2 regions of the Kitasatospora sp. NPDC024654 genome follow, and region 2 is predicted to be linked to the other one. Evidence: predicted binding sites of a transcription regulator. Region 2 holds the regulator's gene; the other holds the start of a gene.
The links. Region 2 encodes HrcA, which represses chaperone genes, less so after heat shock. Its sites were predicted from a motif close to TTNGCACTCNGNNNNNCNGAGTGCNAA; they were not measured.

Region 1: a site for HrcA is predicted at 9,634-9,660, ahead of groES (co-chaperone GroES). Genes of this name have one in related genera too.

What each region holds. Positions count from the first base shown of each region.
Region 1 is NZ_JBVHLF010000003.1:41,817-57,272, reverse strand. It holds gene ACZ38L_RS02720 (serine/threonine-protein kinase) at 1-463, opposite strand, end outside; gene ACZ38L_RS02715 (GuaB3 family IMP dehydrogenase-related protein) at 687-1,802, opposite strand; gene guaB (IMP dehydrogenase) at 1,914-3,416, opposite strand; gene shbA (RNA polymerase sigma factor ShbA) at 3,769-4,473, opposite strand; gene ACZ38L_RS02700 (response regulator transcription factor) at 4,765-5,376, opposite strand; gene ACZ38L_RS02695 (WhiB family transcriptional regulator) at 5,921-6,235, shown strand; gene ACZ38L_RS02690 (LysR family transcriptional regulator) at 6,310-7,308, opposite strand; gene groL (chaperonin GroEL) at 7,442-9,070, opposite strand; gene groES (co-chaperone GroES) at 9,185-9,490, opposite strand; gene ACZ38L_RS02675 (class I SAM-dependent methyltransferase) at 9,724-10,932, shown strand; gene ACZ38L_RS02670 (polysaccharide deacetylase family protein) at 10,935-11,786, opposite strand; gene ACZ38L_RS02665 (hypothetical protein) at 11,882-12,124, opposite strand; gene tsaD (tRNA (adenosine(37)-N6)-threonylcarbamoyltransferase complex transferase subunit TsaD) at 12,136-13,239, opposite strand; gene rimI (ribosomal protein S18-alanine N-acetyltransferase) at 13,232-13,741, opposite strand; gene tsaB (tRNA (adenosine(37)-N6)-threonylcarbamoyltransferase complex dimerization subunit type 1 TsaB) at 13,774-14,427, opposite strand; gene ACZ38L_RS02645 (hypothetical protein) at 14,558-15,139, shown strand; gene ACZ38L_RS02640 (hypothetical protein) at 15,085-15,300, opposite strand; gene tsaE (tRNA (adenosine(37)-N6)-threonylcarbamoyltransferase complex ATPase subunit type 1 TsaE) at 15,419-15,456, opposite strand, start outside.
Region 2 is NZ_JBVHLF010000012.1:56,072-71,527, reverse strand. It holds gene ACZ38L_RS10185 (16S rRNA (uracil(1498)-N(3))-methyltransferase) at 45-794, opposite strand; gene dnaJ (molecular chaperone DnaJ) at 880-2,022, opposite strand; gene hrcA (heat-inducible transcriptional repressor HrcA) at 2,104-3,267, opposite strand; gene htpX (zinc metalloprotease HtpX) at 3,579-4,508, shown strand; gene pspAB (PspA-associated protein PspAB) at 4,543-5,127, shown strand; gene ACZ38L_RS10160 (DUF3097 domain-containing protein) at 5,180-6,013, shown strand; gene hemW (radical SAM family heme chaperone HemW) at 6,020-7,249, opposite strand; gene ACZ38L_RS10150 (AMP-dependent synthetase/ligase) at 7,308-9,221, opposite strand; gene ACZ38L_RS10145 (ABC transporter ATP-binding protein) at 9,425-11,158, shown strand; gene ACZ38L_RS10140 (ABC transporter ATP-binding protein) at 11,230-13,128, shown strand; gene ACZ38L_RS10135 (NAD(P)/FAD-dependent oxidoreductase) at 13,349-14,419, shown strand; gene lepA (translation elongation factor 4) at 14,532-15,456, opposite strand, start outside.

The DNA.
Region 1 (15,456 bases), on a different contig from region 2:
CGTCCTCGCCGATCAGCACGTTGGACGGCTTGACGTCGCGGTGCAGGATGCCGTGGCTGTGCGCGGCACCGAGCACGCCGAGCAGTTCGAGCGCGATCTCGGCGGCCCGGGACGGCGCGACCGGGCCGTCCTCCTTGATCACCTCGGCCAGTGAGCGGCCGTCGACCAGCTCCATCACGATCCACGGCCGGTCGTCCTCCTCGACCACGTCGAAGACGGTGACCGCGGCGGCGTGCCGGATCCGGGCGGTGGCCTTGGCCTCGCGCAGGGTGCGAACGATCAGACGGTGCTTCTCGTCCTCGTCGACCCCGCCGTGCATCCGGAGTTCCTTCACCGCCACGATCCGGCCGAGCATCTCGTCCTCGGCCCGCCAGACGGTCCCCATCCCGCCGCTGCCGAGGATCGAGTCGAGCCGGTAGCGGCCGGCCAGGACGCGTCCGGAAGTGCCCTGCGGCTGGGTCATTCGGGCGTTCCCCCATGTGCTGCTGCCGATCGGGTGACGGACCGTCGGTCCTCAGCGGGACGTAGAGGACGGCCAAGCCTCCATCATCCCCTGTGTCGAGGGCGGATGTTCACTCGACCCCTGGATTTTCCCGCATCCCGATCGGATTCCGCCACTCCCCGGAACGGGTGTGGCCCCCACCGGACGGCGGGGGCCACACCCGGGCAAGCGTTCTGACGGCGGATCAGCGGTGGCTGACCGTCACCTCGACCCGCTGGAACTCCTTCAGCTCGGAGTAGCCGGTGGTGGCCATCGCCCGGCGCAGCGCGCCGAACAGGTTCATCGTGCCGTCCGGGGTGTGCGAGGGACCGGTCAGGATCTCCTCGGTGGTGCCGACCGTGCCCAGGTCGACCCGCTTCCCGCGCGGCAGCTCCTCGTGCACCGCCTCCATGCCCCAGTGGAAGCCCTTGCCGGGGGCATCGGTGGCCCGGGCCAGCGCGGCACCGATCATCACCGCGTCCGCGCCGCAGGCCACCGCCTTGGCGATGTCGCCGCTGTAGCCCACGCCGCCGTCGGCGATCACGTGCACGTAGCGGCCGCCGGACTCGTCCATGTAGTCCCGGCGGGCCGCCGCGACGTCGGCCACCGCGGTGGCCATCGGCACCTGGATGCCCAGCACGTTGCGGGTGGTGTGGGCGGCGCCGCCACCGAAACCGACCAGCACACCGGCCGCGCCGGTGCGCATCAGGTGCAGGGCCGCGGTGTAGGTGGCGCAACCGCCGACGATCACCGGGACGTCCAGCTCGTAGATGAACTGCTTCAGATTGAGCGGCTCGGCCGCGCCGGAGACGTGCTCGGCGGAGACCGTGGTGCCGCGGATCACGAAGACGTCCACACCGGCGTCCACGACCGCCTTGGAGAACTCGGCGGTGCGCTGCGGGGAGAGCGCGGCGGCCGTGACGACGCCCGACTCGCGCACCTCCCTGATCCGCTGGCCGATCAGCTCGGCCTGGATCGGCGCGGCGTAGATCTCCTGCAGCCGGCGGGTCGCCTGGGCCGCGTCACTGATCGCGGCGATCTCGTCCAGCAGCGGCTGCGGGTCCTCGTAGCGGGTCCACAGCCCCTCCAGGTTGAGCACCCCGAGGCCGCCGAGCCGGCCGATCGCGATGGCCTGTGCGGGCGAGACCACGCTGTCCATCGGGGCCGCCAGGAAGGGCAGCTCGAACCGGTAGGCGTCGATCTGCCAGGCGATCGAGACCTCCTTCGGGTCCCGGGTCCGGCGGCTGGGGACGACGGCGATGTCGTCGAAGGAGTACGCCCGGCGGCCGCGCTTGCCTCGCCCGATCTCGATCTCAGTCACTTCGAGCCTCTCTGCTTGCTGCTCACAATCGCCCCCCAGTATCCCGGACGCCCGCCGCCCACGCGCACGAAGGCCCGCCACCACCGGTGGCGGGCCTTCCAAAGATCTTCGTCAGCGCGCGGTGTAGTTCGGCGCCTCGACCGTCATCTGGATGTCGTGCGGGTGGCTCTCCTTGAGGCCCGCGGAGGTGATCCGGCAGAACCGGCCCTTGCTCTCCATCTCGGCGACGGTGGCCGCACCCACGTAGCCCATGGTCTGCCGCAGGCCGCCGACCAGCTGGTGCAGCACCGCGGAGAGCGGGCCGCGGTAGGGCACCTGGCCCTCGATGCCCTCGGGCACCAGCTTGTCGTCCGAGGCCACCTCGGCCTGGAAGTAGCGGTCCTTGGAGTACGACCGGCCCTGTCCGCGGGACTGCATGGCGCCCAGCGAGCCCATGCCGCGGTACGACTTGAACTGCTTGCCGTTGATGAACAGCAGCTCGCCCGGGGACTCCTCGCAGCCGGCCAGCAGGCTGCCCAGCATCACGGTGTCGGCGCCGGCTGCCAGCGCCTTGCCGATGTCGCCGGAGTACTGCAGGCCACCGTCGCCGATCACCGGCACGCCGGCCGCGCGGCAGGCCAGCGCCGCCTCGTAGATCGCGGTCACCTGCGGCACGCCGATGCCGGCGACCACCCGGGTGGTGCAGATCGAGCCAGGGCCGACGCCGACCTTGACGCCGTCCACGCCGGCGTCGATCAGCGCCTGGGCGCCGTCCCGGGTCGCCACGTTGCCGCCGACCACGTCGACCGCGACGGCCGACTTGATCTTGGCGATCCAGTCCAGCGCGTTGTGGCTGTGGCCGTGCGAGGTGTCCACCACCAGGAAGTCGACGCCCGCCTCGACCAGCGCCTGGGCCCGGTCGAACGCCTCCGAGCTGGCACCGACGGCCGCGCCGACCAGCAGCCGGCCCTCGGCGTCCTTGGCCGCGTTCGGGTACTTCTCGGCCTTGACGAAGTCCTTGACGGTGATCAGGCCCTTGATCCGGCCCTCGTCGTCGACCAGCGGCAGCTTCTCGATCTTGTGGCGGCGGAGCAGCGCCATGGCATCCTCGCCGGAGATCCCGACCTTGCCGGTGATCAGCGGCATCGGGGTCATGATCTCGCGGACCTGGCGGCCGCGGTCCGACTCGAAAGCCATGTCACGGTTGGTGACGATGCCCAGCAGCTTGCCGTCCGGGTCGGCGATCGGCACGCCGCTGATCCGGAACTTGGCGCAGAGCGCGTCCGCCTCGCCCAGGGTGGTCTCCGGGCCGACCGTGATCGGGTCGGTGACCATGCCGGACTCGGAGCGCTTGACCAGGTCGACCTGGTTGACCTGGTCCTCGACGGACAGGTTGCGGTGCAGCACGCCGACGCCGCCCTGGCGGGCCATCGCGATGGCCATCCGGGCCTCGGTGACCTTGTCCATCGCGGCGGAGAGCAGCGGGATGTTCACCCGGACGTTCCGGGACACCCGGGAGCCGGTGTCGACCTGGTTGGGCAGCACCGACGAGGCCCCGGGCAGCAGCAGGACGTCGTCGTACGTGAGCCCGAGCATCGCGAACTTCTCGGGTACGCCTGCGGCGTTGTAAGACATGGTGGGGGATACCTTCCCGTGGCCGGCCTGGTCGGTCTGAGCGCGCCCTGTGGAGGGTCGGGGGCGCATGTCACGCGCGACGGAGCGGTCGGCTGCCGTGGTACGGCCGCCTCGCACCCGCGCGCTCACCGGCACAGGTCAGGCCGCCAAGAACCACCGCACTTGGAGGAACATCCAAGAGAAAGCCGCTCACACGTGCAGATCTTTGGCAACCCGTCCAGGCGCCGATACCCCATGGTACTGGCATCGCGAATGTCCACTCGCGCCCCCTTGACAACAGCTCGATCACGTGTGTGCTTCCGGCACACAGCGTGGCCGGCCGGTCCCTCAGCCGCCCCTCGGGCGGACCCCCTCAGGCGGACTCCTCCGCCAGCGCCCGCAGCCGGCTGAGCGCCCGGTGCTGGGCCACCCGGACCGCCCCCGGCGACATCCCGAGCACCTCGCCGGTCTCCTCCGCCGAGAGCCCGGCCGCCACCCGGAGCAGCACCAGCTCGCGCTGCCGGGCCGGCAGGTTGGAGAGCAGCTCCCGGGCCCAGGCCGCGTCACTGCTGAGCAGCGCGTGCTCCTCCGGGCCGAGCGCCTCGTCCGGCAGCTCCGGCAGGTCGTCCGGCGGGATCACGGTCGAGCCGGGCCCGCGCATCGCGGCCCGCTGCAGATCGGCGATCTTGTGCGCGGCGATGCTGTAGACGAAGGCCTCGAACGGGCGCCCCTCGTCGCGGTAGCGCGGCAGCGCGCAGAGCACCGCGACGCAGACCTCCTGCGCCACGTCGTCCACGTGGTGCCGGGCACCGCCGGGCAGCCGGACCAGCCGGCCGCGGCAGTACCGCAGCACCAGCGGGTGGACGTAGGCGAGCAGCGCGTCGGTGGCCGGGCCCTCGCCCCGGACGGCCGCCGCCACCAGCTCGGCGACCAGCGGCGAGGTGCCGACCCGGTCCGCGCTCCGGCGGCCGCGCCGACCGGCGGACGAAGGATCGGACGACTCGTCGCCGGAGGCACCGTCCGTCACGGCACCACCCGGATCTGCCTGGCCGGGGTCGGCGGCCTCGTCGTCACGCATCGGTCCATGGTGCCTGGTCGTTCCTTCGAGCGTCGCACCGCACCCGGAGTTGTGCATCGGAACGTTATCCGCCGCGGGCACCGCCCCACCCCCCTTCACGCCACTGTCGACCCCGTCGTTCTCGGTCGTGCCGACCACGGCTGCGAGATCCGCCGCAGTGCCTGTCCGCTGCTCCCCGAGATGCTCCACCCCTCCATGGTGCAGCCTCCGGGGCCCGGCGGCCTATATCCGGGCGCGCCCCGCCCTCCGTTGCGAGGAGGGCGGAGCGCGCCACCGGGCCGGCGGACGGGCTCAGCGGACCAGGCCCCAGCGGAAGCCGAGCGCGACCGCGTGGGCGCGGTCCGAGGCGCCGAGCTTCTTGAAGAGCCGCCGGGCGTGGGTCTTCACGGTGTCCTCGGAGAGGAAGAGCTCGCGGCCGATCTCCGCGTTGCTGCGCCCGTGGCTCATGCCCTCCAGCACCTGGATCTCACGCGCGGTCAGGGTGGGCGCGGCGCCCATGTCCGGGCTGCGCAGCCGACGTGGCGCCAGGCGCCAGGTCGGGTCGGCCAGCGCCTGGGTCACGGTGGCCCGCAGCTCGGCCCGCGAGGCGTCCTTGTGCAGGTAGCCGCGGGCGCCGGCGGCCACCGCGAGGGCCACCCCGTCGAGGTCCTCCGCGACGGTGAGCATGATGATGCGGGCTCCGGGGTCGGCCGACAGTAGCCGGCGGACCGTCTCGACCCCGCCGAGCCCGGGCATCCGGACGTCCATCAGGACGAGATCCGAGCGATCGGCCACCCAGCGGCGGAGGACCTCCTCACCGTTTGTCGCTGTGGTCACCCGGTCCACACCGGGGACGGTCGCGACCGCCCGGCGCAGCGCCTCCCGGGCGAGCGGTGAATCGTCGCAAACGAGAACGGATGTCATGACCGTCCTCCGCAGCTGATCCGCGTCACGTTGAGCCTCCTGGCTGGTACGAATCTCTCCGACACGGCCTCTTCGGCGCCGACCCCGTTCGGACCGCCGGTCACCCGACGATCACCCTGGGCGTCCGGCACCCGCCAACCGCCTCCACGCTTCCAACGACCGTCACTCGAATGAGTTACGGGCCTCAGGGCCATATCCACCACTGTACGTGGCCGTCCCATTACCGATCAGCCGCATCGCGGGGCAGACACCGCTCTTTTGTGCTCATGGCGCGCGCCGGTCACCGGCCGCGCACGCCGGAGCACGGCCACGGACAGCCTCGAACCCGGGCGCGCCGACACTCCGGGCCACCCGATTGCCACGCCACCGCCCGCCGATTCTCATGCCCCGATCGTCCGTTTTAATAGCTTTTGTACGATCATTGACTGATGTGCAACTCTGTGGGTGACTTGTCCCGTGGGTCGCCGTAAGTCATATTTCCAGGTGTCCATCCCGACACCTCGAAGCCTCGCCGAACGGACGCCTTCACCGAAGGGAATGAGCCATGGCAGATTTCTCCCGACTCCCCGGCCCCAACGCGGATCTGTGGGACTGGCAGCTCTCCGCCGCCTGTCGCGGCGTGGACAGCTCGCTCTTCTTCCACCCCGAGGGGGAACGCGGCGCCGCCCGCAGCTCACGCGAGCAGAGCGCCAAGGAGGTCTGCATGCGCTGTCCGGTCCGTACCGAGTGCGCCGCCCACGCGCTGGCGGTCCGCGAGCCGTACGGCGTCTGGGGAGGACTGACCGAGGACGAGCGCGAGGAACTGCAGGGCCGCTCGCGCAACCGGCTGGTCGAAGTGCCGTTGAGCGTCCGTCAGTAGCAGAAACGTTTCTTCAGTGCGCCTCCGTGGTGCGGCGCATCAAGCACGCCCGGGCCGCCACCCGGCGAACCGGCTCAACGACCGGCCGCCACCGAGGCGAGCCGGTCGAGCATGAGCGCCACGGCCGGCACCTCGGCCAGATCCGGCAGGGTGAGCGCGACCACCTGTCGCACCGCGGGCCCGCCGGGCACGGCGTGCACCGGCACCGCCGCCACCCCGTCGTACCGCACCGCCGTCAGCGCCAGCCCCGGCAGCACCGCCACCCCCAGGCCGGCCGCCACCAGGCCCACCACCGCCGGGTAGTCGTCGGTCGCGAAGTCGATCCGGGGCTCGAACCCGGCTCCGGCGCAGAGCTCCACCAGGTGCCCGCGGCACTGCGGACAGCCCGCGATCCACTGCTCCCCGGCCAGCTCGGCCAGCTTCACCGGCTGCCCCTCGGTACGCTCCGCGAGCCGGTGCCCGACCGGCAGCAGCCCCACCAACGGATCGTCAAGCAGCGGGCGCACCACCAGGTCGGACCAGTCGCCCGCGGCCGCCGTCTCGGCCGCCGCCAGCACCGCCTCGGCCCGGGCCGCCCGGGTGCCGCCGTGAGCGGGCACGGCCGGCGGAGCCGCGCCGTCCGAGTAGCGGAAGGCCAGCGCGACCTCGCACTCGCCGCCGCGCAGCATCGCCAGCGACTCCGGCGGCTCGGCCTCCACCAGCGACACGCGCACCCCCGGATGGGCGCCCCGCAGCTGGGCGACAGCGGGCGGCACCAGGGTGGAACTCGCGGTCGGGAACGAGACCAGCCGCACCCGCCCGGCCCGCAGCCCGGCGATCGCGGCGACCTCCTCCTCGGCCGCGCTCAGCCCGGCCAGGATCCCGGTGGCGTGCTTGAGCAGCACCTCGCCGGCCTCGCTCAGCTGCATCCCGCGGCCCGCGCGGACCACCAGCGGCAGCTCGACCGCCTTCTCCAGCGCCTTCATCTGCTGGCTGACGGCCGGCTGGGTGCAGCCCAGCTCGCGCGCGGCGGCGGAGAAGGAGCCGGTCCGGGCGACGGCGCGCAGGACCCGGAGATGGCGAGCCTCGATCATGCGTCCGTTATAGGCCCTAGCCCGGCCGGGGCAAAACGCCGCCGGATCCCGAGGCCGGGAAACGGCCGAGGCCCGGCCACCCCCGCGGTGCGGGAGCGGCCGGGCCTCGGTGCGGTACCGGTACCGGCTCGCGTCAGTGCGAGTGGCCGTGGCCGCCGTGCGAGTGGCCGGCCTCGGCCTCCTCCTCCTTCTTCTCCACCACCAGGGTCTCGGTGGTGAGCAGCAGGGAGGCGATCGAGGCGGCGTTCTCCAGCGCGGAGCGGGTGACCTTGACCGGGTCGATGACGCCGGCCTTCACCAGGTCGCCGTACTCACCGGTGGCGGCGTTGTAGCCCTGGCCGGCCTCCAGCTCGGCGACCTTGGAGGTGATGACGTAGCCCTCCAGGCCGGCGTTCTGGGCGATCCAGCGCAGCGGCTCGGCCAGCGCCTTGCGGACGACCGCGACACCGGTCGCCTCGTCGCCGTCCAGGCCCAGGCCGCCGTCCAGCACCTTGGCGGCGTGCACCAGGGAGGCGCCACCACCGGCGACGATGCCCTCCTCGACCGCGGCGCGGGTCGCCGAGATGGCGTCCTCCAGGCGGTGCTTGCGCTCCTTGAGCTCGACCTCGGTGGCCGCGCCGACCTTGATCACGCAGACCCCGCCGGCCAGCTTGGCCAGGCGCTCCTGCAGCTTCTCGCGGTCCCAGTCCGAGTCGGTGTTGGCGATCTCGGCCTTGATCTGGGCCACCCGGCCGGCGACCTCGTCGGCCGCGCCGGCGCCGTCGACGACCGTGGTCTCGTCCTTGGTGATGGTGACCCGGCGGGCGGTGCCGAGCACGTCCAGGCCGGCCTGGTCGAGCTTGAGGCCGACCTCCTCGGAGATGACGGTGGCACCGGTCAGGGTGGCCAGGTCGCCGAGGATGGCCTTGCGGCGGTCACCGAAGCCCGGGGCCTTGACGGCCACCGCGTTGAAGGTGCCACGGATCTTGTTCACCACGAGGGTGGAGAGCGCCTCGCCGTCCACGTCCTCGGCGATGATCAGCAGCGGCTTGGAGGCACCGCCCTGCAGGATCTTCTCCAGCAGCGGGAGCAGCTCCTGGATCGAGGAGATCTTGCCCTGGTTGATCAGGATGTACGGGTCCTCCAGGACCGCCTCCTGGCGCTCCTGGTCGGTGACGAAGTACGGCGACAGGTAGCCCTTGTCGAACTGCATGCCCTCGGTGAAGTCCAGCTCCACACCGAAGGTGTTGGACTCCTCGACGGTGATCACGCCGTCCTTGCCGACCTTGTCGATCGCCTCCGCGATCAGCTCGCCGACCTGCGGGTCCTGGGCGGAGAGGGAAGCGACGGCGGCGACGTCGTCCTTGCCCTCGATCTCGCGGGCGACCGAGAGCAGGTGCTCGGTGACGGCGGCGACGGCCTTGTCGATGCCCTTCTTCAGGGCGGCCGGGCCGGCGCCGGCGGCGACGTTCCGCAGACCCTCGTTGACCAGGGCCTGGGCCAGCACGGTGGCGGTGGTGGTGCCGTCACCCGCGACGTCGTTGGTCTTGGTGGCGACCTCCTTGACGAGCTGCGCGCCGAGGTTCTCGTACGGGTCGTCGAGCTCGACCTCACGGGCGATGGTGACACCGTCGTTGGTGATGGTCGGGGCGCCGAACTTCTTGTCGATGACGACGTTGCGGCCCTTGGGACCGATGGTCACCTTGACGGTGTCGGCCAGCTTGTTGACACCGCGCTCCAGCGAGCGGCGGGCGTCCTCGTCGAACTGCAGGATCTTCGCCATGATTCCGTTTCCTCGGGATATCTGCGTCACGTGGACCAACAACCGCGCCCCGGGCCCCTGTCACGGGTCCCGGGGCGGGGCGAGGTGGCGGACCGTCAGCCCGCCGGGGCTTGCTTACTTCTCGATGATGGCGAGAACGTCGCGAGCCGAGAGGACGAGGTACTCGTCGCCCTGGTACTTCACCTCGGTGCCGCCGTACTTCGAGTACAGGACGACGTCGCCGACGGCGACGTCGAGCGGCAGACGCTGGCCGTCCTCGAAGCGGCCCGGGCCGACGGCCAGGACGACGCCCTCCTGGGGCTTCTCCTTGGCGGTGTCCGGGATAACCAGGCCGGAGGCCGTGGTGGTCTCGGCGTCGAGCGGCTGGACCACGATGCGGTCCTCAAGCGGCTTGATGGCAACCTTGCTGCTGGTGGTCACGTCCGAGCTCCCCTTCGGAGATTACGGGGTTGTCTAACAGGTAGGTGGGCGACGTCTGCGGTCTGCCGTCGCGGGGGTCAGACCGGTTCAGTCGCGTTAGCACTCCCCCTGGGGGGAGTGCCAGGAACGACCATAGGCGGCGGTTAGCACTCAGTCAACCAGAGTGCCAACGGCGCGCCCGACGTCTTTCGCCGGGCCGCTCGGCGCGGGACCGGAACCGGGACAATGACCGGGTGGAGACCGAGAACTTCGAGCGCCTGCTCACCGACCAGGGCCAGCTGCTGCTGGCCGAACTGCGCGACTACGCGCCCGGGCAGGAGCTGGCGTTGGCCACCCGGCTGCGCCGTGACCACCCGGCGGAGCTGGTCACCGCGGCGCTCGGGCAGGCCGCGCTGCGGCAGCGGGCGGCGGCCAAGTTCGGCGTGGACGCCGAACGGATGTACTTCACCCCCAACGGTGTCGAGCAGTCCACCCGGCGCAGCGTCGCCGAGTGGCGGGCCGGCCGGTTCGCGGCGCTCGGGGTGCGCCGGCTGGCCGACCTGTGCGCCGGCATCGGGGGCGACGCGATCGCCCTGGCCCGGGCCGGGATCTCCGTGGTCGCCGTCGACCGGGACCCGCTGACCTGCGCGGTGGCCGCCGCGAACGCCGCCGCGCTGGGCCTCGCCGAGCTGATCGAGGTGCGCTGCGCCGACGTCACCGAGACCGACCTGACCGGCTTCGACGCGGTCTTCACCGACCCGGCCCGGCGCACCTCGCACGGCCGGGTGTTCGACCCCGAGGCGTACGCGCCGCCGCTCAGCTGGGCGGTCGGCGCCGGGCGGGCGGCCCGGTTCGGCGCGCTCAAGGTGGCGCCGGGCATCCCGCACGAGGCGGTGCCCGAGGACGCCGAGGCGGAGTGGGTCTCCGACCACGGCGACGTCAAGGAGGCGGTGCTCTGGTTCGGCACCGACGTCGGCGCCGACCGGCCGCACCGGGCCACCCTGCTGCCCGGCGGGCACACCCTGACCGGCGGCCGGCTGCCCGACCCGCCGGTGCTGCCCGGCGGCGGGCGCTGGCCGGCGGCCGGGCAGGTCCGCCAGTACCTCTACGAGCCGGACGGCGCGGTGATCCGCGCCCACCTGGTGGCCGAGGTGGCCGAGCTGGTGGGCGGCACCCTGATCGACCCGCGGATCGCCTACCTGACCTCCGACCGGCTGGTGCCCACCCCCTATGCCCACGCGTTCGAGCTGACCGACGTGTTGCCGTTCCAGGTCAAGCGGCTCAAGGCACTGCTGCGCGAGCGCGGCGTCGGGACGGTCGTGATCAAGAAGCGCGGGGTCGGGATCACCCCGGAGGAGCTGCGCCGGCAGCTGCGGCCGAGCGGGCCGAACGAGCTGACCGTGATCCTCAGCCGGACCGACCACGGGCCGCTGATGATGCTGGGTCAGCCGGCGCGCGGCTGAGTTCAGCCGGCGGGAGCCTGTATGTAGTCCTCCAGGCGGGCCACGGCGAAGCCCTGCTCCTGGATCCGGCTGAGCAGCTCGCCGAACATCTGGGTCATCGTCTCGCCCTTGAGGTCCTGCGGACCGCGGAAGTGCGCCAGGATGATGTCGCCGGGCTTCAGCCTGTGGTCCCCCGTCTGGTACTGCATGTCGTGTATCTGCATGGTCTCCTGCCAGAGCACGACGGCGCGCGGGCCGCACTGCTGCACGGCGGTGTTGAGGTTGGCGCTGTGCGCGCCGTCGCCGTACGGCGGGCGGAACAGGAACGGCGCGCTGCCGTACTGCTGGGTGAGCACCTGCTGGTCGCCGCAGACCTCGGCCTTCTGCTGGGCGAGCGACTTGGTGCTCATCGCCGGGTGGTGCAGCGTGTGGTTCTGGACGTGGTTGCCGAGCGCCTGGAGCGGCTTGAAGTAGCCGTAGTCGTTCCTGATGGCGTCGTCCATCAGGAACATGGTGACCGGGACCTTCAGGTCGTTCATCATCTCGACGAACTTCGGGTCCTTCTCCGCGCCGTCGTCCAGGGTCACGAAGACCACCTTGTCGGTGGTGGGGATCGAGCTGATCACCGGAACCGGACCGGCGGCGGTCAGCTTGACCGGCTTGTCCACCGGGGCGGCCGGGGCCGGCGGCAGCGGCTGGAGGTTCCACTTCGCCCAGGCCGCGGCAGCGGCCACGGTGGGCGTGCCCGAGGCCGGGGCGGCCGGACCGGACGGCGCGGCGGACGGGGCCGGGGTCGGCGCGGCGCCGGTGCTCGTCCTGCCCCCACCACTGCCGCCACAGCCGCTCACTGCCGCGAGGACCGCCAGCGCCCCCACCGCAGAAACCTTTCGCCGGCTCCCGCCCCGCCTCGCCACCACGTGCTCCCCAAGCCCCTGTTTCGAACAGATTCTGGGGAGGAACGCTACCGCGCTTATACGATTTTCTCACTTGTGAAGGACCAGCGATGCGGTGGCCGGGCCAGCAGCCCGGCCGGCGGCTCCGGCACCGCGCCCGGCTCCACGCCCTCGGGCCACCAGCCGATCAGCAGCACCCGCTCGCCCGGAGCGCTGAACAGCTCGGCCCGCTCGGCGCCGGCCAGCGCCGCCAGCGCCGTCGCCTCGGCCCAGGCCAGCAGCTCGGCGCCGCGGCCGTCCGCCGCCCTGGCCTCCCACATCGCCGCCAGGGTCATGCCCCGCCGCCCAACTCGCGGTAGGCCTGGCCGTGCACGTCCCCGTGCGGATCGGAGACCGCGGGTACCGACACCTCGGTGACCGGGAGCGAGGAGTCGGCCGAGAGCTCGATCGCGGAGGGCGAGCGGTCCCGGCGGACCATCTCGGCGCCCAGCGCGGCCACCATCGCGCCGTTGTCCGTGCACAGGCCCGGGCGCGGCACCCGCAGCCGGATGCCGGCCTTCTCGCAGCGCTGTTCGGCCATCGCCCGCAGTCGGGAGTTGGCCGCGACCCCACCGCCGATCATCAGGTGGTCGACGTCGTTGTCCCGGCAGGCCCTGATCGCCTTGCGGGTCAGCACGTCGGTGACCGCCTCCTGGAACGAGGCCGCCACGTCCGCCACCGGCACCGGCTCACCGGCCCGGCGCCTCGCCTCCACCCAGCGCGCCACCGCGGTCTTCAGACCGGAGAAGGAGAAGTCGTACTCCGGGTCGCGCGGCCCGGTCAGCCCGCGCGGGAAGGCGATCGCCTTCGGGTCGCCCTCGCGGGCCATCCGGTCCACCACCGGGCCACCGGGGAAGCCCAGCCCGAGCACCCGGGCCACCTTGTCGAAGGCCTCGCCGGCCGCGTCGTCGATGGTCGCGCCGAGCGGGCGGACGTCGCTGGTGATGTCGGTGGTCATCAGCAGCGAGGAGTGGCCTCCGGAGACCAGCAGCGCCATCGTCGGCTCGGGCAGCCGGCCGTGCTCCAGCTGGTCCACGCAGATGTGCGAGGCGAGGTGGTTGACCCCGTACAACGGCTTGTCCAGCGCCCAGGCGTACGCCTTGGCCGCCGAGACGCCGACCAGCAGCGCGCCGGCCAGGCCGGGGCCGGCCGTGACGGCGATGCCGTCCAGGTCGCTGCCCTTGATCCCCGCGGTGTCCAGGGCCCGCTGGATGGTCGGGACCATCGCCTCCAGGTGCGCCCGGCTCGCGATCTCCGGGACGACCCCGCCGAAGCGCGCGTGGTCGTTGACGCTGGACGCCACCGCGTCGGCCAGCAGCGTGGTGCCGCGCACGATGCCGACGCCGGTCTCGTCGCAGGAGGTCTCGATGCCCAGGACGAGCGGTTCGTCAGCCATGCGGGGTTTCCTTCGTGTCGGGCTGCTCAAGGTCGTCCGGCTTCAGGTCGTGCCGGTTCGGGTCGGGGTGGTCGAGGCGCATCACCAGGGCGTCCACGTTCGCCGGCTGGTAGTAGCCGCGCCGGATGCCGATCGGTTCGAAGCCGAACCGCTCGTAGAGCCGCTGGGCCCGGATGTTGTCGATCCGGACCTCCAGCAACAGCTCCGCGCAGCCGCGCCGGGCCGACTCGGCTACCAGGTCGGCCAGCAGCAGCGCGCCGAGGCCACGGCCCTGGTGGGTCTCGTCGACGGCGATGGTCTGCACGTCGCTCTCGACGCCGATCGCCATCAGGCCGGCGTAGCCGACGATCCGGCCGGCCGGATCGGTGGCGACCGTGTAGTACCGGCTGCCGCCCGGATGGGCCTCGGCGAGTTCGGACCAGAACATGCCCGGGGACCAGGCGTCCTCCGGGAAGAGCCGCCGCTCCAGGGCCATCAGCGGCTCGATGTCCCACCAGCGCATCGGGCGCAGCGCGGTGGGCGGGCTCACCGCGGTCACGCCGGGAGCACCGCCTTGTAGCCGGCCGGCACCTGGGCGTCGGGCCGGCGCAGGTAGAGCGGGCGGGGCGGCAGCAGCTCGCGGCCGGCGGCCAGCTCGGTGACCGCGAAGTCGGCCAACGCGCCGGCCGAGACGTGCTCCGGGCCGCGCGCCTCCGGGAAGGTCCCGGGGTAGAGCAGCGCGCCGGCCCCGACCGCACCCGGCCGGACGGCCAGCTCGCCCGGGCGGTCCACCGCCGGACCCTCGACGCGGCGCCCCTCGGCGTCGTACGAGGCCCAGTAGACCTCCTTGCGCCGGGCGTCGGTGGCGACCGTGAACGGGCCGGTCACACCCTCGGCCCGGGCCTGGTGGGCGATCGCGTCCAGCGTGCAGACGCCGTGCACCGGCAGGCCGAGCGCGTGGCCGAGCGCGGCGGCGGAGACCAGGCCGACCCGCAGCCCGGTGTACGGGCCCGGGCCGACGCCGACCGCCAGCGCGGTCAGCCGGCGCTTGTCCACCCCGGCCTCGGCGAGCACCCGGCCGATCGCGGGCAGCAGCAGTTCGCCGTGGCGCCGGGCATCGATCTGGAAGGTCTGCGCCAGGACGGCCGTGCCGTCGTGGACGGCGGCGGTGACGGCGGGGGTAGCGGTGTCGAACGCGAGCAGCAGCACGGGTCCAGGTTAGAGGGTCGGCCGGGTCGACCTTTTGTCCCGGTACGGAACACACGTTCCCGACGGCGGGGAACGGGCCGGGGAACCTGGCACGATGAGCCCGACGGCCCTACGGATGGCGGGAGCACTCATGGCAAGGACGGGTCCTGGAGTCGTGGTCACCGGGCTGACCCTGGGCGCGCTCGGCGTGGTCGGCCTGCTCGCCGCGCAGGCGGACGGCGCGCAGAACCGGGCCGTCACCGACCAGGCGCAGAGCCGGGTGAGCAACCTCGCACCGGACTCGGCCACCCCCTCCCCCGGCGCCGCCGCCTCCCCGGCCGCCGTCCCCGCGCTGCCGGCCGGCTCGGGCACCGGGCGCCGGGTGGTCTACTCGGTGAGTTCGAAGGCCGTGTGGCTGGTCGACCCGAAGAAGAACCCACAGGTCCAGGCCGCCTTCACGGTCCAGCGCGGCTCGGTGGACCCGGCCCCGGGGACCTACGCGGTGTTCAGCCGGTCGGCGGAGACCACCGGCGGCGACGGCCGGCAGGTCGAACACGTGGTCCGGTTCACCCAGCTGGGCGGCGTGGTGATCGGCTTCAGCGCGGCCGTGGACGGCTCGACCCCGGCCGCCGACCCGACGGCCAGGACCGGCGGCATCCGGGAGACCCGGCAGGACGCTCAGTCGCTCTGGGACTTCGCCCCGACCGGCACCCGGGTCACCGTCGTCCCCTGAGCCTTCGCCTCGGCCTTCCCCTGCTGGGCCGGGGCCGGCTTCGGCGGGGTGCAGACCGCGGCGGCCGCCGCGTTGGCGGCCAGCAGTTCGCGCATGCCGACACCGGCAGTCGGCTCGGGACCGCGCTTGACGGTCTCTTCGGAGCTGGCGGTGCTCGACATGGCGCCTCCCTAGTTAGGCACACCTAACTGCAAAGACCATCCCATCACGCGCACCGCTCCGGCCGCAACATCTTGCCGACACGCTGTCGGGAAACCGCACCCAGGGGTGAACCGCACCTCAGTCGCGGTCCAGCGCGGCCAGGTCCACCCCGTCCC
Region 2 (15,456 bases):
GAGGGCTTTCTTTGACAGCGAACGACGGGTGGGGCGGCTCGGGCTCAGGACCAGCGGCCGGTGCGACCCAGCAGCAGCGCGCCGGCGGCCACCCCCGCGGTGGAGGTGCGCAGCACGGACGGGCCCAGCCGGTACGGCCGGGCGCCCGCCTCGGCGAAGGCGGCCAGCTCCTCGGGGGCGACCCCGCCCTCCGGCCCGACCACCAGCACCAGGTCGCCGCCGCCGGGCAGCTCGGCGGTGGCCAGCGGCTCGGCGCCCTCCTCGTGCAGCACCGCGGCGAAGGCCGCCGCGGCCACCAGCGGGCCGAGCTGTCGGGTGGTCATCGGCTCGCGCACCTCGGGGAAGCGCAGCCGGCGCGCCTGCTTGCCCGCCTCGCGCGCGGTGGACCGCCACTTGGCCAGTGCCTTCGCGCCGCGGTCGCCCTTCCACTGGGTGATGCAGCGGGAGGCCGACCACGGGATCACCACGTCCACCCCGACCTCGGTCATGGTCTCCACCGCCAGCTCGCCCCGGTCGCCCTTGGGCAGCGCCTGCACGACGACGATCCGCGGGCTCGGCCCCGGTTCCGCGCGCAGCACGTCGAGCGTGACGTCCAGCGCGTCCTTGCCGTGCACCACGCTGACCGTACCGTCGCCGCCGAGGCCCAGGCCGTCGGTCAGGGTGACCGCCTCGCCGGCGGTCAGCCGCTTGACGGCGGCGGCGTGCCGGCCCTCGGCGCCGTCCAGCCGGACCACCGTGCCGGGGGTCGCGGCGGCGAGCCGGGCGGTGTCGACGACGAAGACGGGCGCGGTCATGGGCGTTCCTGGAAGTGGGTTCTCTGGGGGAGAAGCCGGGGCAGCCGGCCGACGACGGGTCGGCCGGCCATCCCGGTCAAGCGGTTCAGCGGCCGTTGAACGCGTCCTTCAGGCGCGAGAAAAGCCCCTGCTGGCCGGGCGCGAAGTGGCCGGAGGGCCGCTCCTCGCCGCGCATCACCGCGAGCCGGCGCAGCAGCTCCTCCTGCTCGACGTCGAGCTTGGTGGGCGTCTGCACCTCGACATGCACTATCAGGTCGCCCCGGCCGCCGCCGCGCAGGTGGGTGACGCCCCGCCCGTGCAGCGGGATCGACTGGCCGGACTGGGTGCCGGGCCGGATGTCGACCTCCTCCAGGCCGTCCAGGGTCTGCAGCGGCACCTGGGTGCCGAGTGCCGCGGCGGTCATCGGGATGGTCACCGTGCAGTGCAGGTCGTCGCCGCGGCGCTGGAAGACCGCGTGGTTGGTCTCGGCGATCTCGACGTAGAGGTCGCCGGCCGGGCCGCCGCCGGGGCCGACCTCGCCCTCGCCGGCCAGCTGGATCCGGGTGCCGTTGTCCACACCGGCCGGGATCTTGACGGTGAGCGTGCGGCGGGCGCGCACCCGGCCGTCGCCGGCGCACTCGGGGCACGGGGTCGGCACGACCGTGCCGAAGCCCTGGCACTGCGGGCAGGGGCGGGAGGTCATGACCTGGCCCAGGAAGGACCGGGTGACCTGGGAGACCTCGCCCTTGCCGCGGCACATGTCACAGGTCTGCGCGGAGGTGCCGGGGGCCGCGCCCTCGCCGCTGCAGGTGGTGCAGGTGACCGCGGTGTCGACCTGGAGTTCCTTGGTGGTGCCGAAGGCGGCCTCCTCCAGGGTGATCTCCAGCCGGATCATGGCGTCCTGGCCGCGCCGGGTGCGCGAGCGCGGGCCGCGCTGGCCCGAGGCGGCGCCGAAGAAGGCGTCCATGATGTCGGAGAAGCCGAAGCCGGCCGCGCCGGCGCCGAAGCCGCCCGCGCCGCCCCCGCCGTTCGGCGAGAGCGGGTCGCCGCCGAGGTCGTAGACCTGCCGCTTGGCGGGGTCGGAGAGCACCTCGTAGGCGGCGTTGATCTCCTTGAACCGCTCCTGCGTCTTCGGGTCCGGGTTGACGTCCGGGTGCAGTTCGCGTGCGAGGCGCCGGAACGCCTTCTTGATCTCGTCCTGCCCCGCATCCCGTCGGACGCCGAGTACCGCGTAGTAGTCCGTGGCCACCAAATGCTCCGCTTGTTCCGCCTGTAGAAGTGCTTGCGACTGGTCTCGGCCACCTGCCGGATCCGGCAGGTGGGTGCTTCTCTACGACTCGGCCAGGATCTGGCCCACGTACCGTGCCACCGCTCGCACCGCCCCCATTGTGCCCGGATAGTCCATCCGGGTCGGGCCGATCACACCCAGTTTCGCCACGCTCTCGTCGCCCGAACCGTAACCGACCGAGACGATGGAGGTGGAATTCAGGCCCTCGTAGTCGTTCTCCCGGCCGATCCGGACGGTCATCCCGGCGTCCGCCGTCTCACCCAGCAGACGGAGCAGGACGACCTGCTCCTCCAGGGCCTCCAGCACCGGCTGGATGGTCAGCGGGAAGTCGTGGCCGAACCTGGTCAGGTTGGCGGTGCCGGCCAGCATGATCCGCTCCTCATTCTGCTCCACCAGGGATTCGAAGAGGGTCGAGAGCACGGTGGTGACGGTCGGCCGGTCGGCCGGTTCGAAGGAGGCCGGGAGGTCCTCGACCAGCGCCGGCACGTCCGGGAAGCGGCAGCCGGCGGCTCGGGCGTTCAGCCGGGCCCGCAGGTCGGCCAGGGTGGTCTCACGGACCGGGCCCGGGCAGTCGACCACCCGCTGCTCGACCCGGCCGGTGTCGGTGATCAGCACCAGCATCACCTTGGTCGGGGCGATCAGCACCAGCTCGACGTGCCGGACCGTGGACCGGCTCAGCGACGGGTACTGCACCACCGCGACCTGACGGGTCAGCTGGGCGAGCAGCCGGACGGTGCGGGCCACCACGTCGTCGAGGTCCACCGCGCCGTCCAGGAAGTGCCGGATCGCCCGGCGCTCGGGCGCGCTCATCGGCTTGACCTCGGCCAGCCGGTCGACGAAGAGCCGGTAGCCCTTGTCGGTCGGGATCCGGCCCGCGCTGGTGTGCGGCTGCTGGATGTAGCCGTCCTCCTCCAGCGTGGCCATGTCGTTGCGGACCGTGGCCGGGGAGACGCCCAGGTTGTGCCGCTCGACCAGGGCCTTGGAGCCGACCGGCTCCTCGGTGCCCACGTAGTCCTGCACAATGGCCCGCAGCACGGCGAGCTTGCGCTCGTCCAGCGGACGGATGTCGCCGTGCGACTCGACCAGCCCACGCGGGGTGATCGGGGGCCTGGCGCCGGACGGACGTGCGGCCCTCGCGGCCGACGGGCCGTCGGACGCCGACTCGCGCCCGGTCGGTCGGGAGCCGGACTCGGGTTCGTCGAACATGGCACGCACCTCCCTCTTCGCGCGTTGTCCTGGTGCCAGGCCTTGCGGTGTCGGTTGATCGCTCTGGCACTCTGCTCAGCAGAGTGCCAGAACGGTACCTGCCAGTGTAAGGCCCGGGTCCGACAGCAGGAACGCCCTGGCCCGGGATGCCACGCGGATCACGTCGCGTCCGGCCGGTGCGCCCGCCCCGTGGCGGGGCCCGGACCGGGCGCGACGCGCGAGCGCGGAAGCCCCGGCAGGGGTGGTGCCTGCGACCGGACGAAGTGGCAGCATCGATAGCGTTTCTAGACGGAAAGATCTGAGGAGCAACCATGTCGGCGTCTGGCCCCCACACCCGCTTCGCGCCCGACCGTGGTCTGACCGGGCGGATGGTCACCACCATGTTCCTGATCGGGCTGCTGTACGTCGGTTTCACCGGGGTGCTGATCGTGCTGCTGCGGGGGGCCTGGCCACTCGTGGTGCTGCTCGCCGGCGGACTGTTCGTGGCGCAGTTCTGGTTCAGTGACAAGATCACCGAGCGGGCCATGGGCGCCCACGAGGTCACCCCCGAGCAGTACCCACAGCTGCACGGCACCATTGACCGGCTCTGCGCACTGGCCGACATGCCCAAGCCCCGGGTCGCGGTCGCCAACAACGACATGCCCAACGCCTTCGCCACCGGCCGCAACCCGCAGAACTCGGTGGTCTGCGTCACCACCGGCCTGCTGCGCCGGCTGGAGCCGGAGGAGCTGGAGGGCGTGCTCGCCCACGAGTTGTCGCACGTCGCCCACCGGGACGTCGCGGTGATGACGGTGGCCGGCTTCCTCGGCGTGCTGGCCGGCGCGATCACCCGGATCGCGCTCTACAGCGGGATGATGAGCGGCGGCAACAACCGGAACAACAACAACGACAACTCCGCCGCGATCGCGATGATCCTCATCCCGCTGGTGTCGATGGTGGTCTACGCGATCAGCTTCCTGCTCACCCGGCTGCTCTCCCGCTACCGCGAGCTGGCCGCCGACCGGGCCGCCGCCCAGCTCACCGGCCGGCCCAGCGCGCTGGCCTCGGCGCTCACCAAGGTGACCGGCCAGATCGCCGCGATTCCGACCCAGGACCTGCGCAAGGCGCAGCCGTACAACGCCTTCTACTTCGCCCCCGCGCTGAGCGCCCGGGAGGCGGCCAGCCAGCTGATGTCCACTCACCCGAGCCTGGAGCAGCGTCTGGAGCAGCTGGCCAAGATCTCGGCCGAGCTGGGACGCTGAGCCCCCCTGAGAACGACCTGAGGAAGGAACGACCGTGGGTTTCCTGGATGCGCTGCTCGGCCGGAGCAAGCCGGTCCGACCGGACCTCGACCAGCTCTTCGGCGTGCCGTCCGCGGCCCTGACCCTGGAGGCCGCCGTCGGCTTCAAACCGACCGGGCGCGGGTCGGTCTGCTTCGCCGCCGTCGAGGGCGGGGCGTTCGGCGAGGTCGAGCGGCAGGTGCGGGCGCTGCTGGACGCCGACACCGGCTCGGGCGGGGTGCCGGTCGAGGCCAGCCAGGACGACTACGGGTACTCCTGGCTGCTCGCCCGGCACGCCCCGGAGGAGCTGCCGGAGCTGGTCAACGACCTGCACGCGGTCAACAGCGAGCTGGAGGCGAACGGCTTCGGGCCGCAGCTGCTCTGCTCGCTGGTGGGCTTCCGCAACGAGGCCGGGCAGTCGCTGGCGCTGGTGTACCTGTACAAGCGCGGCACGTTCTACCCCTTCGCCCCGATGCCGGGTGGCGGGGAGCGCCGCAACAGCCCGCTGGAGCTGCAGGTGAAGGCGATGCTGGGGAACGACCTGCGGGTGGAGTCCGACCTCAGCCGCTGGTTCCCGGTCTGGGGCGCGCCGGGTCTGTGAGCCGGCGCCGGGCGGGCCGGAGTGAGCGTCAGGCTGCCTATAGTCGCTGGTTATGCGGAGCACTCAGTACGGACCCGACCTCACCCCGCCCTGGAAGCGACAGCGGCCCGCGCCGGAGGTGGCCGCCGAGCGCGACCTCGTGGTGGAGGAGGCGGCCACCGGCTTCTGCGGCGCGGTGGTGCGCTGCGAGAAGACCGCCGAGGGGGTGACCGTCACCCTGGAGGACCGGTTCGGCAAGCACCGGGTCTTCCCGCTGGTCCCGCGCGGCTTCCTGCTGGACGGCCAGCCGGTGACCCTGGTGCGGCCCGGCCGGGCGGCGCCGGGCCCGCACCGCCCGGCCCGGACCGCCTCCGGCTCGCTGGCGGTGCCGGGCGCCCGGGCCCGGGTGGCCCGCGAGTCGCGGATCTACGTCGAGGGACGGCACGACGCCGAGCTGGTCGAGCGGGTCTGGGGCGACGACCTGCGGATCGAGGGCGTCGTGGTGGAGTATCTGGAGGGGATCGACGACCTGCCGGCCATCGTCACCGACTTCGCCCCGGGCGGCGGGCGGCGGCTCGGCGTGCTGGTCGACCACCTGCTGCCCGGCACCAAGGAGCAGCGGATCGCCGCGGCGGTGACCGGTGAGGCCGTGCTCGTGGTCGGCCACCCGTTCGTCGACGTGTGGGAGGCGGTCAAACCGGCCAGCGTGGGCATCGCCAGCTGGCCGCGGGTACCGCACGGCGAGTCGTGGAAAGAGGGGATCTGCCGGCGGCTGGGCTGGCCGGTGGACACCCCGGGCGCCTGGAAGCGGATCCTCTCCTCGGTGAACTCCTTCCGCGACCTCGAGCCCGAGCTGCTGGGCAAGGTGGAGGAGTTGATCGACTTCGTCACCCAGCCGGGCAGCTGAGCGCGGTCAGTCGACCAGGTCGCGAACGACGGCGTCGGCGAGCAGCCGGCCGCGCAGGGTCAGCGCGGCCCGGCCGGCCGCGAAGGCCTCGGCGGCCAGCAGACCGTCCGCCAGGGCCTGCTCGGCGGCCCTGCGGCCGGCCGGGGCGAGCAGGTCGAGCGGGCAGCCCTCGACCAGCCGCAGCTCCAGCAGGATCCGTTCCACCCGGCGGTCCTCGGCGGCCAGCACCTCGCGACCCAGCCCCGGCGTGCGGCCCTCGGCGAGCGCCTGCGCGTAGGCCGCGGGGTGCTTGGCATTCCACCATCGCACGCCCCCGACGTGACTATGTGCGCCCGGCCCGGCGCCCCACCAGTCGGCGCCGGTCCAGTAGAGCTCGTTGTGCCGGCAGCGGCCCGCCGGCGTGGTGGCCCAGTTGGAGACCTCGTACCAGGCGTAGCCGGCCGCCGCGAGCGCCTGCTCGGCGATCAGGTAGCGGTCGGCGTGCACGTCGTCGTCGACCATCGGCAGCTCGCCGCGCTTGATCCGGGCGGCCAGCCTGGTGCCGTCCTCGACGATCAGCGAGTAGGCGGAGACGTGGTCCGGGCCGGCGCCGATCGCGGCGTCCAGCGAGGCCCGCCAGTCGTCGTCGGACTCCCCCGGCGTGCCGTAGATCAGGTCCAGGTTGACGTGCTCGAAGCCGGCGGCGCGGGCCTCGGCGACGCAGGCCTCCGGCCGGCCGGGGGTGTGGTGCCGGTCCAGCAGCGCGAGCACGTGCGGGCGGGCGCTCTGCATGCCGAACGAGATCCGGTTGAAGCCGCCCTCGCGCAGCTCGGCCAGGTACGCCGGGTCGACCGACTCCGGGTTGGCCTCGGTGGTCACCTCGGCGTCCGGCGCCAGGCCGAACTCGTCGCGGATCGCCGTCAGCGCGGAGACCAGGTCACGGGCCGGCAGCAGGGTGGGCGTGCCGCCGCCGAGGAAGACCGTGCGGACCGGGAGCTCGGCCTCGCCCAGCACCCGGCGGGCCAGCCGGATCTCGGCGACCAGGTTCTGCGCGTAGGTCTCCTGCGAGGCCACCGCGCCCGAGGAGCGCAGCTCGGTGGCGGTGTAGGTGTTGAAGTCGCAGTACCCGCAGCGGGTCGCGCAGTACGGCACGTGGAGGTAGAAACCGAACGGGCGCTCGCCGATTCCGGCCAGGGCGTGGGCGGGCAGCGAGCCGTCGGACGGCACGGGTTCGCCGTCGGGGAGTGCGGAGGGCATGCCCCCATTGTCCGGTACGACCGGGCGGACTCGGCCGGCCGTACCGAACGGGCGGGACTCAGGCCTCGTTGGCGCCCGCGTACATCTCGGTGACCGCGTCGGCGTAGGTGCGCTCCACCACCGGCCGCTTGATCTTGAGGCTCGGGGTCAGCTCGCCGTGCTCGACGTCCAGGTCGCGCGGGAGCAGGGTGAACTTCTTGATCGTCTGCCAGCGCTGCAGCTCACCGTTGAGCCGCTGCACGTAGCCCTCGATCAGGGTGCGCACCTCGGGCGCCGCGCAGACCTCCGCGTACGTCCTGCCCGGCAACCCCTTCTCCGCCGCCCAGGGCATGATCGCCGTCTCGTCCAGCGAGATCAGCGCGGTGCAGTAGTTGCGGCCGTTGCCGATCACCAGGATGTTGCTGACGAACGGGCAGAGCGCCTTGAACTTGCCCTCGACCTCGCTGGGCGCCACGTACTTGCCGCCGGAGGTCTTGAACATGTCCTTCTTGCGGTCGGTGATCCGCAGGTAGCCGCCCTCGGTGAGCTCGCCGACGTCGCCGGTGTGGAACCAACCGTCCGGCTCCAGCACCTCGGCGGTCTGCTCCGGCAGCTCGTGGTAGCCGCGCATCACGCCCGGTCCGCGCAGCAGGATCTCGCCGTCCTCGGCGATCCGCACCTCGGTGCCCGGCAGCGGCACGCCGACCGTGCCGATCCGGACGTCCTCGGCCGGGTTGACCGCGGAACCGGCGCTGGTCTCGGTGAGCCCGTAGCCCTCCAGGATCGGCACCCCGGCCCCGAGGAAGAAGTAGCCGATCTCCGGCGCCAGCGCCGCGCTGCCGGAGACCGAGCCGCGCAGCCGGCCGCCGAACGCGGCCCGGATCTTGGCATAGACCAGCTTGTCGGCGATGGTGTGCTGGAGCCCGAGCCCGAACGGCACGCTGTCCCGGCCGGTGGCGATCCGGTTCTCCTGGCTGACCCGGGCGTGCTGCCGGGCCACCTTCGCCGCCCAGAGGAAGATCTTGTACTTGGCGCCGCCCTCAGTCCGGGCCCTGCCGGCGATGCCGTTGTAGACCTTCTCGAAGATCCGCGGGGCGGAGGCCATCAGGGTGGGGCGGACCACCGGCAGGTTGTGGATGATCCGGTCCACCCGACCGTCCACCGCCATCACGTGGCCGGTGGCGATCTGGCCGCAGATCAGGGTCTTGCCGAACACGTGCGACAGCGGCAGCCACATGAACTGCACGTCGTCCGAGCGCAGCATCCCGCTCTCCTGCTGGGCCACCCCCTCGTAGGCCCAGCAGTCGTGCACCAGGCGGACGCCCTTGGGCCGGCCGGTGGTGCCGGAGGTGTAGATCAGGGTGGCCAGCTGCTCGCGGTCGAGCGCCTCGACCGCGCGCTCCACCGCGTCCGGGTGCTCCTTGAGGTGGCCGGCGCCGCGCTCCTCCAGCTCGGCCAGGGTGAGCACCTCCAGACCGGCCGCCGCGGGCCGCTCGGCCGGCGCGTCGAACAGCACGACGTGCGCCAGGGCCGGCAGCCGGTCGCGCTCGGCGATCGCCTTGTCGAGCTGCTTGGCGTTCTCCGCGAAGAGCACCTTGCTGCCGGAGTTGCCGAGGATGAAGGCGGTCTCGTCGGCGTTGGTGCTCGGGTAGACGGTCGTGGTGGCCGCGCCGGCGCACATGTTGCCGAGGTCGGCGAGGATCCACTCGATCCGGGTCGAGGAGGCGATGGCGACCCGGTCCTCGGCCTCCACGCCCAGTGCCATCAGGCCGGCCGCGATGTTCCGCACCCTGACGGCCGTCTGCGCCCAGGTCATCGACCGCCACTGCTCGGCGCCCGGGGCGCCGTCGGCGGCGTGCTCGTCGACCGGAACCGGGTACCGGTACGCCTCGGTGTCAGGGGTGGCCTCTACCCTGCTGAAGAACAGATGCGCTACTGAGGCCGGGCGCCCGGCGATCGTGTCAGTACCGATCAGGGACTGCGCTGAACTCAACGAGACCTCCGGGGGACCAGGTGGCCGAGGGTGGATGCCGAGCGGGTGTGGGGGTGGTCCGCCCGACAGACTTGTTAACTCGCTGGTAACAAGGGCTGACGACAGCCTAGGGGTTATCGGGCCACCGGCGTAAGACCACCGGCGCAAGAGGTTCACCCAGAATGAGCTTGCGCACACCTCCTGCCGACAACGAGAGTTTCCGAGTGCTCATCCGACTCCTCAGGGCCCACTTGGCGCCCTACTCCAAACCCATCTCGCTGCTGGTACTGCTCCAGCTCATCTCCACCATCGCCGCGCTCTACCTGCCCACGCTCAACGCCGACATCATCGACGACGGCGTGGTCAAGGGCGACACCTCGTACATCCTGCGGACCGGCGGGGTGATGATCGGGGTCACCCTGGTCCAGGCGCTCTGCTCGATCGGCGCCGTCTTCTTCGGCGCGCGCACCGCGATGGCGCTCGGCCGGGACATCCGCACCTCGGTCTTCGACCAGGTGCAGAGCTTCTCCTCGAGGGAGCTCGGCCGGTTCGGCGCGCCCTCGCTGATCACCCGCACCACCAATGACGTCCAGCAGGTGCAGATGCTGGTCCTGATGACGTTCACGCTCATGGTCGCCGCACCGATCATGTGCGTGGGTGGCATCATCATGGCGCTCAACCAGGACGTCGAGCTCTCCTCGCTGCTGATCGTCGCGGTGCCGCTGCTCGGCCTCCTGGTGACGCTGCTGATCCGCCGGCTGCGCCCGCAGTTCCGTAGCATGCAGACCAAGATCGACACTGTCAACCGCATCCTGCGCGAGCAGATCAGCGGGATCCGGGTGATCCGGGCCTTCGTCAAGGACGGCCACGAGCAGCGCCGGTTCGACACCGCCAACACCGACCTGACCGGCACCTCGCTGCGGGTCGGCCAGCTGCTGGCGCTGATGTTCCCGACCGTGATGCTGGTGGTGAACTGCTCCAGCGTCGCCGTGCTCTGGTTCGGCGCGCACCGGATCGACAGCGGTGGGATGCAGGTCGGCGCGCTGACCGCCTTCCTGTCCTACCTGATGCAGATCCTGATGAGCGTCATGATGGCCACCTTCATGTTCATGATGGTGCCGCGCGCCGAGGTGTGCGCCGAGCGCATCGTGGAGGTGCTGGACACCGAGTCCAGCGTCGTCCCGCCGCACGCGCCGGTCACCGAACTGCGGGCACACGGCCACCTGGACCTGCGCGGCGTCGAGTTCCGCTACCCGGGCGCCGAGGCCCCGGTGCTGCGCGGGATCGACATCGCCGCCCGGCCCGGCGAGACCACCGCCGTGATCGGCAGCACCGGCAGCGGCAAGAGCACCCTGCTCGGGCTGATACCGCGGCTGTTCGACGCCACCGACGGCGAGGTGCTGGTCAACGGCGTGGACGTGCGCGAGCTCGACCCGGCCAAGCTGGCCGAGTCGGTCGGCCTGGTGCCGCAGAAGCCGTACCTGTTCTCCGGCACGGTGGCCAGCAACCTGCGCTACGGCCGGCCCGACGCCACCGACGAGGAGCTCTGGCACGCGCTGGAGACCGCCCAGGCGAAGGACTTCGTGTCGCGCCTGGAGGGTGGCCTGGAGGCCCCGATCGCGCAGGGCGGCAGCAACGTCTCCGGCGGCCAGCGGCAGCGCCTGGCGATCGCCCGGGCGCTGGTCCGCAAGCCCCAGATCTACCTCTTCGACGACTCCTTCTCGGCCCTCGACTACGCCACCGACGCGCGGCTGCGCAAGGCGCTGGCCCGGGAGACCGCGGACGCCACCGTGGTGATCGTCGCGCAGCGGGTGAGCACCATCCGGGACGCCGACCGGATCCTGGTGCTGGACGAGGGGTCCGTGGTCGGCAGCGGAACGCACCACGAGCTGATGGCCGACAACCCGACGTACCGGGAGATCGTGCTCTCCCAGCTCACCGAGCAGGAGGCGGCGTGACCACCCCGCAGAAGTCCGGCGGCTCGCAGGAGGCGGCCGCCCGCCGCGGCCCGGCCGGCCCGGGCCGCTTCATGGGCGGCCAGGGGACCGAGAAGTCGATGGACTTCAAGGGCTCCGCCAAGCGGCTGCTGAACCGACTGCGCCCGGAGCGGGCGGCCCTGGCCGGAGTGTTCGGGCTGGGCACGCTCAGCGTGGGCTGCGCCGTGATCGGGCCCAAGGTGCTCGGCAACGCGACCGACCTGATCTTCGCCGGCGTGGTGGGCCGCGAGATGCCGGCCGGCCTGACCCAGGCCCAGGTGATCCAGAATCTGCGGGCGCAGGGCAAGGGCGGCATCGCCGACGTGCTCGGCTCCGTGCACTTCACCCCTGGCCACGGCATCGACTTCAACGCCATCGGCAGCGTGCTGCTCTGGGTGCTGGTGATCTACCTGGCCTCGGCCGGCTTCGCCACCCTGCAGGGCCGGCTCGCCGCCGGGGCGATCAACCGGACCGTCAACCGGCTGCGCACCGACGTCGACGCCAAGCTCTCCCGACTGCCGTTGAGCTACTTCGACAAGCAGCCGCGCGGCGAGGTGCTCAGCCGGGTCACCAACGACATCGACAACATCGGCCAGTCGATGCAGCAGACCATGGGCCAGGTGGTGAACTCGTTGCTCACCATCATCGGCGTGCTGGTGATGATGTTCTGGATCTCCTGGCTGCTGGCGCTGATCGCGCTGGTCTCGGTGCCGCTCTCGGTGATCGTCGCGACCCGGGTCGGCAAGAAGGCGCAGCCGCAGTTCAGCGCCCAGTGGAAGACCACCGGCGCGCTGAACGGGCACATCGAGGAGATGTACACCGGCCACGCGCTGGTCAAGGTCTTCGGCCGGCAGCGCGAGGCCGCCGAGATCTTCCGCCGGCAGAACGAGGCGCTCTACGCCTCGTCGTTCAAGGCCCAGTTCATCTCGGGCATCATCCAGCCCGCGATGATGTTCATCGGCAACCTGAACTACGTGGCGGTCGCGGTGGTCGGCGGTCTGCGGGTGGCCAGCGGCGCGCTGTCCATCGGTGACGTGCAGGCCTTCATCCAGTACTCCCGGCAGTTCAGCCAGCCGCTCACCCAGGTGGCCTCGATGGCCAACCTGGTGCAGTCCGGCGTCGCCTCGGCGGAGCGGGTCTTCGAGCTGCTGGACGCCGAGGAGCAGTCCGCCGAGCCGGAGCGGCCCGAGCGGCCGGCCGAGCTTCGCGGGCTGGTCGCCTTCGAGGACGTGGCGTTCCGCTACGAGCCGGAGAAGCCGCTGATCGAGGGCCTCTCGCTGAAGGTCGAGCCGGGGAACACGGTGGCGATCGTCGGCCCGACCGGCGCCGGCAAGACTACCCTCGTCAACCTGCTGATGCGGTTCTACGAGGTCACCGGCGGCCGGATCACCCTGGACGGGGTGGACATCGCGGCGATGTCGCGCGAGGAGCTGCGCTCCGGGATCGGCATGGTGCTCCAGGACACCTGGCTGTTCGGCGGCAGCATCGCCGAGAACATCGCCTACGGCTCCGAGAACGCCACCCGCGAGCAGGTGATCGAGGCGGCCAAGGCAGCGCACGTGGACCGCTTCGTGCGCACCCTGCCGGACGGCTACGACACGGTGATCGACGACGAGGGCACCGGGGTCAGCGCGGGCGAGAAGCAGCTGGTCACCATCGCCCGGGCGTTCCTCGCCCAGCCCAGCATCCTGGTGCTGGACGAGGCGACCAGCTCGGTCGACACCCGGACCGAGGTGCTGATCCAGCGGGCCATGGCCACCCTGCGCACCGGCCGGACCAGCTTCGTGATCGCCCACCGGCTCTCCACCATCCGGGACGCCGACGTGATCCTGGTGATGGAGAACGGCTCGATCGTCGAGCAGGGCACGCACGACGACCTGATCGCCTCGGAGGGCGCCTACGCGCGGCTCTACCAGGCTCAGTTCGCCCAGGCCGTCGCGGAGACGGACTGACCCGTCCGGCGGCCGGGTGCGGGAGGTCGGACCGGCCGACCTCCCGCGCCCGGCCGTTGGCGTATCCGCCCGCCTGTCCTTCCGCCCGATGAGGTGCCCTCTGGTGATGCCGCCTCTGATGACCCGCCCTCCGGCGATGTGATCGGAGTCACTGTCACATCCCGGCCGGCTGCCCGGTCCCCACTTCGAACACGCCCACGGCGCACGGAGTGAGGACGACATGACCGAGGAACAGCAGATCGTGGTGGTCGGAGCGGGCTACGCGGGACTGACCGCGGCCGGCGGTGCGGGCCGCCGGCACCCGGTGACCCTGGTCGCCCCGGAGACCCGCTTCCTGCAGCGGATCCGCCAGCACGAGACCGCCGCCGGCCACCCCGAGCAGCGGCCGACCATCGAGGGGCTGCTGCGCGGCCGGCGGGTGACCCACCTGCCGGCCCGGGTGACCCGGCTGGACCTGGCCGGCCGCAAGGTCTTCCTGGACTCCGGCCAGGCGGTCGGCTACGACACCCTGGTGTACGCGCTGGGCAGCCGGACCGCCTGGCACGGCGTCCCCGGTGCCGCTGAGCACGCCTACCCGATGGAACGGGCGGCCGAGCTGCGCGACCGGCTGCGCGGTGCGGACCGGACGGGCTCGGTGGCGGTGGTCGGCGGCGGGTCGACCGGGATCGAGCTGGCGGCCGAGCTCGCCGAGGCGTTCCCCGAGTGCCGGGTGCGGATCGTCGCGGCCGGGCAGGTCGGCGGCTGGCTCTCGGACAGGGGGCGGGCGCACATCCTGCGGACCCTGGACCAGCTCGGGGTGCGTGTACACACACAGGCCAGAGTGACCGAGGTCGGCCCGGACGGGCTGCGCACCACGGCCGGGCCGATCCCGGCCGACGTGGTGGCCTGGGCGGCCTCGATGGAGCCGCCGGCGCTGGCCGCCGAGGCCGGGCTGGCGGTCGCCGCCGACGGACGCGCCCTGGTGGACGGGCACCTGCGGTCGGTCTCCCACCCGGAGGTCCTGGTGGCCGGCGACGCGGCCGCGGTCACCGTGCCCGGCACCGGCACGCTGCGGATGGGCTGCGCGACCGCCCTGCCGATGGGTCAGTACCTCGGCCGGGTGCTGGCCGGCCGGACCGACCGGCCGTTCGCGTTCCGCTACGCCGGCCAGTGCCTGAGCCTGGGCCGCCGGGACGGGCTGGCGCAGCTGACCCACGGCGACGACTCGATGCGGCCCAGCGTGCTCACCGGCGGTGCCGGACGGCTGACGAAGGCGGCCATCCTCTCGTACGTCGCCCGCACGCTGCGCTGAACGGAGAAGTCCGGGGCGGAGAAGTCCGGGGCGCGGAGGACAGGGACGGACAGCCCGAGGGCCCCGGGACGGCTGCGGCTGCCCCGGGGCCCTCGGCCCGTTCCGGTGGGTACTACTTCTTGTCCTTCGGAGCTTCCGCGTCCGTCGACAGCGCGGCGATGAAGGCCTCCTGCGGGACCTCCACCCGGCCGACCATCTTCATTCGCTTCTTGCCCTCCTTCTGCTTCTCCAGCAGCTTGCGCTTCCGGGAGATGTCACCGCCGTAGCACTTGGCGAGGACGTCCTTGCGGATCGCGCGGACCGTCTCACGGGCGATCACCCGCGAGCCGATGGCGGCCTGGATCGGCACCTCGAACTGCTGACGCGGGATCAGCTTCTGCAGCTTGCCGGCCATCATCACGCCGTAGTTGTAGGCCTTGTCCTTGTGCACGATCGCGGAGAAGGCGTCCACCGCGTCGCCGTGCAGCAGGATGTCCACCTTGACCAGGTTGGCGCTCTGCTCGCCGATGGGCTCGTAGTCCAGCGAGGCGTAGCCGCGGGTCTTGGACTTCAGCTGGTCGAAGAAGTCGAAGACGATCTCGGCAAGCGGCAGGGTGTAGCGCAGCTCGACCCGGTCCTCGGAGAGGTAGTCCATGCCCTGCAGGCTGCCGCGGCGGGACTGGCAGAGCTCCATGATCGCGCCGACGAACTCGTTGGGCGCGAGGATGGTGCCGCGCACCACCGGCTCGAAGACCTCGGCGATCTTGCCGGTGGGGAACTCGCTCGGATTGGTGACGGTGTGCTCGCTGCCGTCCTCCATGACCACCCGGTAGATCACGTTCGGGGCGGTGGAGATCAGGTCGAGGTTGAACTCGCGCTCCAGGCGCTCCCGGATGATCTCCAGGTGGAGCAGGCCGAGGAAGCCGCAGCGGTAGCCGAAGCCGAGCGCGACCGAGGTCTCCGGCTCGTAGACCAGCGCGGCGTCGTTGAGGCGCAGCTTGTCCAGCGCGTCGCGGAGCAGCGGGTAGTCGGAGCCGTCCAGCGGGTAGAGGCCGGAG